One region of the Bacillus sp. K7 genome, then DNA from elsewhere that is predicted to be linked to it. Evidence: predicted binding sites of a transcription regulator. Region 1 holds the regulator's gene; the other holds the start of a gene.
The links. The regulator NrdR, encoded in region 1, represses ribonucleotide reductase genes. The targets are predictions, from matches to a motif close to AACACNATATATNGTGTT.
Positions count from the first base shown of each region.

Region 1 (5,032 bases):
GTCTCCAGCAAGGCGATCAGCTTCCCGTCCAACGAATCCTCTTCCGCCGGTTTTTCGCCCTCACGCAGATGCACCGGCTGTGTTTTTTCCACGATGTTTGGCAGCTGTCCGTTTCTTTCAATTTGATACCAGTCGCTGGCCGCTTTTCTTAAAGCCTCCGACGTAATCACGTCACGTTCATCAATCGCGCTCATCACAACATTTTGCATCTGCAGCGGATCTATTCCGTACAGATAAGAAAGCTTTTTGATTGTGTCCCGCACCTGCTGGGTCATCGCTTTTCTCGGAATCATCGTCTCAGAAAGACCCGCTAAAAACAAATCAAAATCAAACACATCCTCCGTTATGGTGTAGGACGGAGCTTGTCCGACAGAAGTATATTCTGTGCCCGGGGCAAGTCTCACTGTTTCCTCCATATCAGATGTAAGCTTCCATTCACTCGGCTGCAGTGATTCAAACGCATGATTAAACGGACGCGTAATGTCTTTGGCATCCTCTGAAACGGCGGGGTGCGTGAAAAATTGTTTTAATTGCTGGTATTTTGTTTTTCCGACTCTATTATACAGAAAAACATTCAGCATCCCGTCTTCAAAAAACTCATTTGGCCTGAGCGGCGGAAGGATTTCATATATAAAGAGGCGCTCCTGCCGCTCGGACTCTTTCATATATACTTTTAGCAATCCGATGCCCTCGAGCTTCCCCTGTTCCTGATGGATTGTTTTTAAGTTAGACTGTGTCATCCCCATCAGCTGTCTATGTGTGGACTCGCCGCCCCACAGACGGTTTTGTTCCAGCTCTCCCCACAATGTCATATAAAGTGAGAATGCAACAGGGCCGATTAAGGGCTGATACAGTTGTGTGATAATTTGTCTGTCTATATCCTGCAGCATCGATCTGCTTTTGACCACATACGGATCTACAGGCAGTACATCTTTCCAATAGTCAGCCATACATTCTCAAACCTTCCGAATTTGTTTCTACCTTTCATTTTACACCGTTTCGCATATCTATCAAATGCCAATTTTGCACATGAGAAAAGAGCTAGAAGAATCCTCTTAGCTCTTTTACCGCTCTTTCTTTATTAAGTCTTTTAATTCGTCGATAAAGACGTTTATATCTTTAAACTGCCGATAGACTGACGCGAACCGCACATAAGCGACCTCATCAATCTTAGCCAGCCGATCCATGACCATTTCCCCGACGAGCTCGCTTTTCACCTCAGAGCAGCCTTGATTGCGAAGTTCTTTTTCAATATCAAAGCACATGTCTTCAAGCGTTTTGAGTGGAACAGGTCTTTTTTCGCATGCTTTTATGAGGCCGCGCAGCATTTTTTCTCTGCTGAATTCCTCCCGCACGCCTTCTTTTTTCACGACGATGAGCGGGGTTTCCTCCACTTTCTCAAAGGTGGTAAACCGGTAATGGCAGGATTCGCACTCCCGTCTTCGCCGAATGGATTTTCCGTCATCCACAGGACGTGAATCTAGGACCCGCGTACCGTTATGCTGGCATGAAGGACATTTCAATAAAATCAGCTCCCAACTATTTCGTTCCCTGGAATGTATTTTCGGCAGCCTCCGCCTTTTTAAAATAGATGTGACATCTGTCGGGAGAGCCGTTGTGTAAAGCTGTATCTACAGCATCAGGTGGTTTGTGAAAATCTCTTTCTATTTTACAAAAAAAAAGAAAAAAGAAAAAGCTGACAGCTTTATTTCTTTATAAAAAATAAAAGGAGCATAAGCTAAAAAGCGCATAACGGCTTTCTAGCTTGCTCCCTTTGTGTTCGTGTTTCCTTTTATAGTACTTTCGCTTGTGCCTGTTTAATTTGCACAGGCCCCATTCCTCTTGGTATTTCAATGTTTTCTCTTGTATCAGCATGTAATGCCTCTGCGATGTAGTCAGCAGCGACATTAGGATCTAAGTCTCCACAAGTATAAACATCAATGCTCGCATATCCGTGCTCAGGAAAACTGTGAATCGTTAAATGTGATTCAGAAATAATCACAACTCCGCTTACGCCTTGCGGTGCAAATTTGTGAAATGCAACCTCGCGCACCTCAGCACCTGATTTTAGAGCAGCATTTACAAACGTTTTTTCAATAAAATCCATGTCATTCAGCTTATCAAAATCGCATCCCCATAGCTCAGAGATAACGTGACGCCCCATTGTTTCCATAGTCATGGACCCCCCTTAACAAGAATTAAAAAGTGAAATTCCAACAACTGGGTCGGCCATTTACCACGGGGGAAAGTTAGTCCGGAGAGGTCCTAACCCTTTAAGTAATTCCGAAACAGTCTCAAGCAAGAAGTTCACGAAAAATAGTATACTGTGTTTAAGTCTAATTTGCAAGGTGCGTTTTTTCAGAAATATGCTGTTAAGGGTTTTTTCTTCAAAAAGCGTCCATGACCTTATTTTATACAGCAGACGGATGTTTCATTCGTGCCGCTACATGGCGGATCAGATCAACGACTCTGCAGGAGTAGCCCCATTCGTTATCATACCAAGCGAGCACCTTTATTTTTCTGTCTTCCATTACCATTGTCGTAAGCCCGTCAATGACCGCTGAATGCGGATTTGTATTATAGTCAGTCGAAACGAGCGGTTCATCAGAATAATCAAGAACACCGTACATCGACGTTTTGGCAGCACGTTTAAATGCCTCATTTACCTCTTCAGCGGTTACGTCCATTTTCAGATCGACAACGAGATCAACCAATGAGACGTTCGGAACAGGGACGCGCAAGGCAAGGCCGTGAAGCTTTCCTTTCAGATGTGGCAGCACGAGCGAAAGCGCCTTTGCCGCTCCTGTTGTCGTCGGAATGATGGATTCACCGCATGCGCGCGCCCGGCGCAAATCTTTGTGGGGATTATCAATATTTTTCTGGTCATTTGTATACGCGTGAACTGTGGTCATCAGCCCGCTTTCAATGCCAAATTCTTCATCCAGCACTTTTACAACAGGCGCAAGGCAGTTTGTCGTGCATGACGCATTTGAAATAATGACATGGCGATCGGCGTCGAATTGGTCCTCATTTACTCCCATCACTATGGTAACGTCTTCATTTTTTCCCGGAGCAGTCAAAATGACTTTTTTCGCGCCCGCTTCTATATGGCCCATCGCTTTATCCTTCGAATTAAATTTTCCTGTCGCTTCCACGACAATGTCAATCTCATATTCCCGCCAAGGCAGCTGTTTTGGATCACGGCTATTTAACAGAAGCACTTTCTTCCCATTTACGATCAGGCTGTTTTCATCAACCACAACCTCTTTGTGGTACCTGCCGTGAATTGTGTCATACTTTATTAAATGAGCCAGCGTTTCTGCGGAATAGCTGGCGTTAATGGCCACTACTTGAATTTGATCGTCTACCATCGCTTTTCTAAAAACCATTCTTCCGATTCTTCCAAACCCGTTGATCGCTACTTTTACCTTCATGTTGGACACCCCTTATCAATTATGCCATCCTAATTTGTTATAATCTTTAATTAGTATAACACATTAAAATAAATTCGCCAGTACATATTGATAAAAATCAACGATTACAACGCTAATTTATGATGCACGATATATTTTCTTGCACACAAATTTAGTTTGAGAATCAAAAAGCAGCCAGCGCTTCGCACTGACTGCCCCCATTGTTTATGATTCCTGTTTTAACTTATCATTGAGCACACTTTCTTCTAGCACTGAAAATGTATCCTCGTACACTCTGTTAATATGGTTCGCCCCCCAATCACACAGCATATCTAAAATCCCTTCTAAGCTGCGGCCGTATTCGCTGAGCTCGTACTCCACTTTGGAAGGCACCTGATTGTACACGATCCGGTTAATAACGCCGTCCACTTCCAGCTCACGCAGCTGCTGGGTCAGCTTTTTTTGCGTGATGTTGGGCATCAGGCGCTTTCATCACTCGTGTGTTTTTTTCCGTGCGTCAGATGGCATAAAATAACGAATTTCTACTTCCTTCCAATCACTTCAAGAGTCGCTTCAACAGAAATGTTATATTTTTTCTTCTCCATACAATCCATTCTCCTCACAGGCACCAAAAAGTGTCTATAGCACTTAAAAGTACGTACTTTTCTTTCCTAACGAAATGTTTCATAATCACATTTGCCGGCTGATTTGAATCTGCTCTTTTTTATTTATATAGCTTGCTCGACAGAATTTCAATCATACAACACATCATACAAAGGAGGAACATGATGACTTCAGCCAAAAAAAGCAGCATTCCCGCACTTCTGATCTATGATCAATCAAATGGAATTTCACCCGCACCTTAAACAAAAAGGGCTGATGGTATACTGCAAAAAACAAGGCATCCAGAGGGAAGCTTGGTCACCTTTCATGCAGGTGCAGCTGTCTGGATCACCCTGTACTGGCTGACATTGCTCAAAGATATAACAAATCTGCAGCATGGCATCATAACGATTCCTAAATCAACAAAGGAACACTCATAAAAGAAAATGCCGCGTATTTGACTTTGCATCGATGCGCTGAATGAAAACCTGCGCGTTGGCCCTGATCCGGAAAACTTTAATTTTTCATGTCAAAAAACACCGTTCGTATTGAACGGTGTTCAGATTGTTGACAAAGTCCTAAAACGGTTTTCGTTTTTAGGATTTTGTCATCTATTCAGCGTGATTGAACCTTGAAGTCCAGGAAGGCCGAGCATCGGAGCAGACTTTCACAGGATGTGATGACGGCGGCGTTTAGGCAGGACGCCTAAGCATTTAGCCGCCGTTCCTTTCGTCTTTCGTGAGCACCGACGCCTAGGCCTGACAACGAATGCGAGGGTTTGTCGACACGCTGAAACACTGTCCGTATTAAACGGGGTTTTGTATTATGCCCAGCTGCTGATGTTTTCATCAAGCTGCCTTCTGGTCTCTTCAAGCGTGCCGCTGTTATCGATGACTCGATCTGCTCTCGCTGTTTTTTCCTCTAAGGGCATTTGAGAGCGGATACGGCTGACTGCTTCTTCTTCCGTCAGCTGATTGCGCTTCATCAGACGCTCGAGCTGAAGCTCTTTTGTCACA
Region 1 is NZ_CP096406.1:2,682,719-2,687,750, forward strand. It holds gene dnaB (replication initiation membrane attachment protein DnaB) at 1-950, opposite strand, end outside; gene nrdR (transcriptional regulator NrdR) at 1,065-1,523, opposite strand; gene speD (adenosylmethionine decarboxylase) at 1,793-2,173, opposite strand; gene M1D98_RS13750 (glyceraldehyde-3-phosphate dehydrogenase) at 2,412-3,434, opposite strand; partial or broken gene M1D98_RS13755 (winged helix-turn-helix transcriptional regulator) at 3,639-4,018, opposite strand; partial or broken gene M1D98_RS13760 (aldo/keto reductase) at 4,245-4,540, shown strand; gene coaE (dephospho-CoA kinase) at 4,840-5,032, opposite strand, start outside.

Region 2 (5,032 bases), 900 kb from region 1:
AGTACCTTCATATAAGTGTCCTGCTCGTTTTTTCCAAGGTACTTCCATGTGAGGAGATCGCCGTTTAAAGCAATCTCTTCCGGAAGCCAGAACTGTTTCACATTTTGGTTATAGAACATTTGGGTAAAATCATCTTCATGCTTTGACCAGTTTGCTGCGTCATAAATTTTTGTCACTATAAACTCTCCTTTAATCAAACAACACAAGAAAGGCAGCTGTCTTGCCCAGTATCTTTTGTTCTTGCATAGTAAATGGTTTTTATTCCTCTGTGATGTGCATACAGATCGATTCGGTTTAAATCACGAGTCGTCATTGTATCTTTTAAGAACAACGTGAAGCTGATTCCTTGATCAATGTGCTGCTGGATTGTCCCGATCATATCTACAACCTTGAACATATCCATATCGTAGGCTTCTTTATAGAAGAACCAGTTATTAGATGCAAGCCCAGGCATTGGGTAGTACGTTTTTGAGTTGCCGTATGTTCTTTCTTCAATCCGTTCCATAATCGGCATGACAGACGCCGTGCTTGATTGAACATATGAGATAGAGCCTGTCGGCGCAATGCATAATCTGTAGCTGTGATACATGCCGTGTTCAGCCACAAATGCTTTTAGCTTTTCCCAATCCTCTGTCGTCGGGATATGCATACCTTCAAACAGAGCAGCGATTTTTTCGTATTTTGGTGAGAAATCAGTTGAAACGTACTTGTCGAAGTATTCACCTGTCGCATAGGTTGATCCTTCATATTGATCAAACGTTTCGCCCTTCTCTTTTGCGATTTCCGCAGAACGCTGGATGGAGTAAAAGTTCACCATCATAAAGAACGTGTTTGCAAAGTCGCGCGCTTCCTGGCTTTCATACGCAATGCCGTTTTGCGCAAGATAGCCGTGAAGGTTCATAGCGCCGAGACCGATTGATTTCATCGCTTTGTTCGCCCGTCTTACAGCAGGCGCATTGCGAATATCAGTCGTTTCAGACACGTGTGTTAAAGAGTCTGTCGCAAGCTTAACTGTCTTCTCGATTGATTTGTGCTCCATGACATTGAGAATGTTAAGCGAACCAAGGTTGCAGGAAATATCCAAACCGATTTCATCTTCTTCGTCATAGTCTGTATATGAAGAAACCTGAGATGCCTGAAGCACTTCAGAGCAAAGGTTAGAGAATTTCACCTTGGAGATATGGTTATTCGCATGCACTTTATTCACGTTGTCTTGGAACATGATGTATGGATAGCCTGATTCCGAACGAAGCATCGCCAGTTTCTCAAGCAATTTCCGCGGGTTGATTTTTTCCTTTTTCACCCGAGGATTGTCGACAAATTGGTCGTACATTTCGTTCATGTCCAGCTCATCCATGTGCTGGCCGTACTCTTTATAAATCGTGTGCGGATAAAATACGTAAGCCGCTTTGTCTTCGCGCGCAAGCTCGACGAACTTATCCGGAATGACAACACCGATAGAGAGCGTTTTGACGCGCACATCTTCATCCGCTGAAATCTTTTTCGTATCAAGAAAATCATTGATATCGCGGTGGAAAATGTTCAAGTACGCCGCTCCTGATCCTTGTCTTTGTCCCATTTGGTCAGCGTAGCGGAACGCGTTATCAAGAAGCTTCATGACGCCTACAACGCCTTTTGTGGCATTTTCAACATCTTTAATGGCTTCACCTTTGGCGCGAAGCTTGGACAAGTTAAGAGAAACCCCTCCGCCGAGCTTAGAAAGCTGCATGGAGATATCGATCGCTCGTGAAATGTCGTTTAAAGAATCATTGACTTCAAGCAAGAAGCAGCTCACCAGTTCACCGCGGCGTTTTCTGCCGGCGTTCAAAAATGTAGGTGTGCTCGGCTGATATTCCTGATTGATCATCAGATTCACATATTCTTTTGCTTTCTCCGTGTCGCCGTTTGCGAAGAACAGCGCAACAATTGAGATTCGGTCCTCATAACGCTCGAGGATTTTTTTCTTGTCATTCGTCTTCAAAGCATAGTCATTATAGAATTTAAACGCACTCATGAAGGAAGGAAAACGAAACTTCTTAGCGTAAGCTGTCTTAAACACGTCTTTAATGTCTTCAAAAGAATACAGGCTTAAGAATTCCTCTTCGTAGTATTGGTTTTCAATCAAATAATCCAGCTTCTCTTTTAAATCGTGAAAGAACACTGTGTTTTGATTGATATAATCTACAAAATAGCTATGTACAGCCTCTTTATCCTTATCAAACTGGAATTTTCCATCTTTTTGGATCATGATTTCGTTATTTAACTGGATCCATTTTGGCACTTGATTTTGTGACAACTCTTTCTACCTCCTGAGTAAACAATTCAACGTCTTTAGATGTGCCGCTGAGTTCAAATTTGTGCAAGATCGGCACCTGATATTGTCTTGAAATGGTATCGGCGCTTTTTGCAAAGTTATCGCCCCATACTTTATTGCCGCTCGCAGCGACTCCTAATAAAAGATGGGCGTATTTTTCGAGAAATGATTGTGTTGATGCCGGTACCTGACCGAAGTTTGTCGTGTAGGTGACCAAAACAAACGGAGTGTCCAAGTGGTCAATTTCGTCCACCTTGCGTATCTGCTGAAAGCCTATTTTATTCACAAACCGCTGAACATTCCCTGTTTTCGAATCAAATATGATTTGTACCACGTTTTATCACGACCTATCAAAAAATATGAATCTCTCATCACTAACACTATATATAGTATACTATCCTCTAACAAAAACACAACATATAGATTTGTTTTTATGAAAAATTCATATTTTGATCAAATCAGGCAAATAGGCAGGCTCATTAGGGCCCAAAAAAGAGAGCAGAACGAGAATGGTCTCTCGTCCTACTCGGGGTGTCGTTTTTAAGCCGATGTATATCATAACATGAAAAAAAACTGCTTAGTAGTCTAGATTTTTTTTTCTTAAGCTATCACAGCATTTTTCACTCTCTACTGTTTCTTCTATTTCAACATCCGCACCGATTTCTTCTAATACCGCCTTCAATGCGCTGATAATTGACGCTTCTCTAATTAATTCTTTTCCGTTCACAATGATGCTTGTTCCATACTCATAGCAAGAATCATCTTCGCAGATTTCTTCCCAATGATTCACGATCACTTTATGCTTCATTTTTTCACCCTCTGTTTGATCTGTCTGTATTTAGTTTAGCGGGAAGCATTCGCTTTGTAAATTCGGATGCTTGTGAAATTTATTCAAGCTCATAATCAGAGTATTCTTTCTTCAGCTTTACCTCATTGCGGGACTCATCATACTCATAAATTTTGATATAGCCGTCCTCCATAACACCAAAATGATTATGCTCAAGAGGAAACGTGGTCGGCTGAGGCGTTTCATAACCTGAATTGCCGCTGTCTGTTTCGATGATGGTATCTTGATTCCCGCACGCCCCGAACAGCAAAAATACAGCTATCCACACAAGCGCTATCCTGATTCGTCTCAGTTCTGTCTCACTTTCAAACAAGGTTGCCGTCACCCCCGGATTCTTTTTTAATACATAATATACCATTTCAACTCACATATGTTGATCTCATAAAAAAAGACCGTGCCTTGGCATGGTCTGCTTACAAATTGTCGAATCGAAATTGGATGATGTTAAAAAACGGCTGCCGGGATTTCCCGACAGCCTTCGCATGCATTAACATGTTGATTTTTGATCTATTCGAGTTCAAGCTGGACGTTTTTTTGCGGCGCAAACGTTGAGATCGCATGTTTATATATAAGCTGCTGCTTCCCTTCTGATTCCAGCAATACGGTAAAGTTATCAAAACCTTTTACCTGGCCCCGCAACTGAAAGCCATTCAGCAAAAAAACAGTGACATACGTATTTTCTTTCCGGATTTGATTCAAAAACTGATCCTGAATATTAATCGGTTTCATGTTTCGTCCTCCTTGATTCTCTATATCATACAGTTTCGATTAAAGTTCGAGTTTTCCTGCTATATGTGTGAAAATTTCCTTTTTTTTCAGCTCCATATCAACGGGCGGTGTCATATCGAACCAGGTAACCTGCATTTTGTTGCGAAACCATGTCAGCTGGCGTTTCGCATACCGCCTTGAGTTCTGCTTTAGTTGAGCGACGGCATCAGAAAGTGTCACAAAACCGTCAAAATAGGCGTATAGCTCCTTATAGCCTATCGCCTGAATCGATTGACAGTCTCTCACATTCCTGTCGTAGAGGCGCTTTACTTCCGGAAGAAGACCTGCCTCCATCATCATGTCGACCCGCTGATTAATTCTTGCATACAGCGTCTCTCTATCCATCGTCAGCCCGATTAACACTGCATTGTACAGGAGTTCTCGTTTTTGCCCCTTCAAATGCTGAGACATCGTTTTTCCAGACGTATGTAAAATTTCCAGGGCGCGAATAACCCTTCTTGTATTATTGGGATGAATCGCAGCTGCTGCTTCTGGATCTGCCGCAGCAAGTTTGGCGTGAAGAAAATCAGCGCCTTCCCGCTCAGCAGCCATTTGCAGGCTCTGCCGAAACTCAGGATCGTTCGCCTCTTCCGTAAATGTATAATCGTAAAGCACAGATTGTATGTAAAGCCCTGTACCGCCGACAATCATCGGAAGCTTTCCTCTTTTTGCAATCTCAGTGATTTTGTTTCTCACTACGTTTTGATAATCTGCGGTGGAGAAGGAATCTTGGGGATCTAAAATGTCAATCAGATGATGGGGCACTCCCTCCATTTCCTGTTCGGTGATTTTAGCTGTTCCAATATCCATCCCTTTATAAACCTGCATTGAATCTCCGCTGATAATTTCAGCGTTCAAGGATTTAGCCAGCTGAATACTTAAATTTGTTTTCCCCACTGCCGTCGGTCCGACTAAAATGACAACGGGCTGCTTTGTATTATTCAATATGTATCACTCTCTTTTATAAATCTCCCCCCATTATAGCATTCATCATGTATAACCACCTATCCATTTTGCCCTTTTTTTGCATCGGTAAACATCCTTCTACCAGCCGAGCGGCTCATTGCCGACGATTTCTCTCGTCTTTCCTTTCAGGACATGCC
Region 2 is NZ_CP096406.1:1,784,053-1,789,084, reverse strand. It holds gene nrdF (class 1b ribonucleoside-diphosphate reductase subunit beta) at 1-176, opposite strand, end outside; gene nrdE (class 1b ribonucleoside-diphosphate reductase subunit alpha) at 194-2,296, opposite strand; gene nrdI (class Ib ribonucleoside-diphosphate reductase assembly flavoprotein NrdI) at 2,256-2,648, opposite strand; gene M1D98_RS09065 (hypothetical protein) at 2,892-3,122, opposite strand; gene M1D98_RS09060 (YmzC family protein) at 3,202-3,474, opposite strand; gene hfq (RNA chaperone Hfq) at 3,669-3,890, opposite strand; gene miaA (tRNA (adenosine(37)-N6)-dimethylallyltransferase MiaA) at 3,930-4,874, opposite strand; gene M1D98_RS09045 (YmaF family protein) at 4,974-5,032, opposite strand, start outside.
Region 2: nrdI (class Ib ribonucleoside-diphosphate reductase assembly flavoprotein NrdI) is a predicted target of NrdR. The motif match lies at 2,691-2,708, and genes of this name have one in related genera.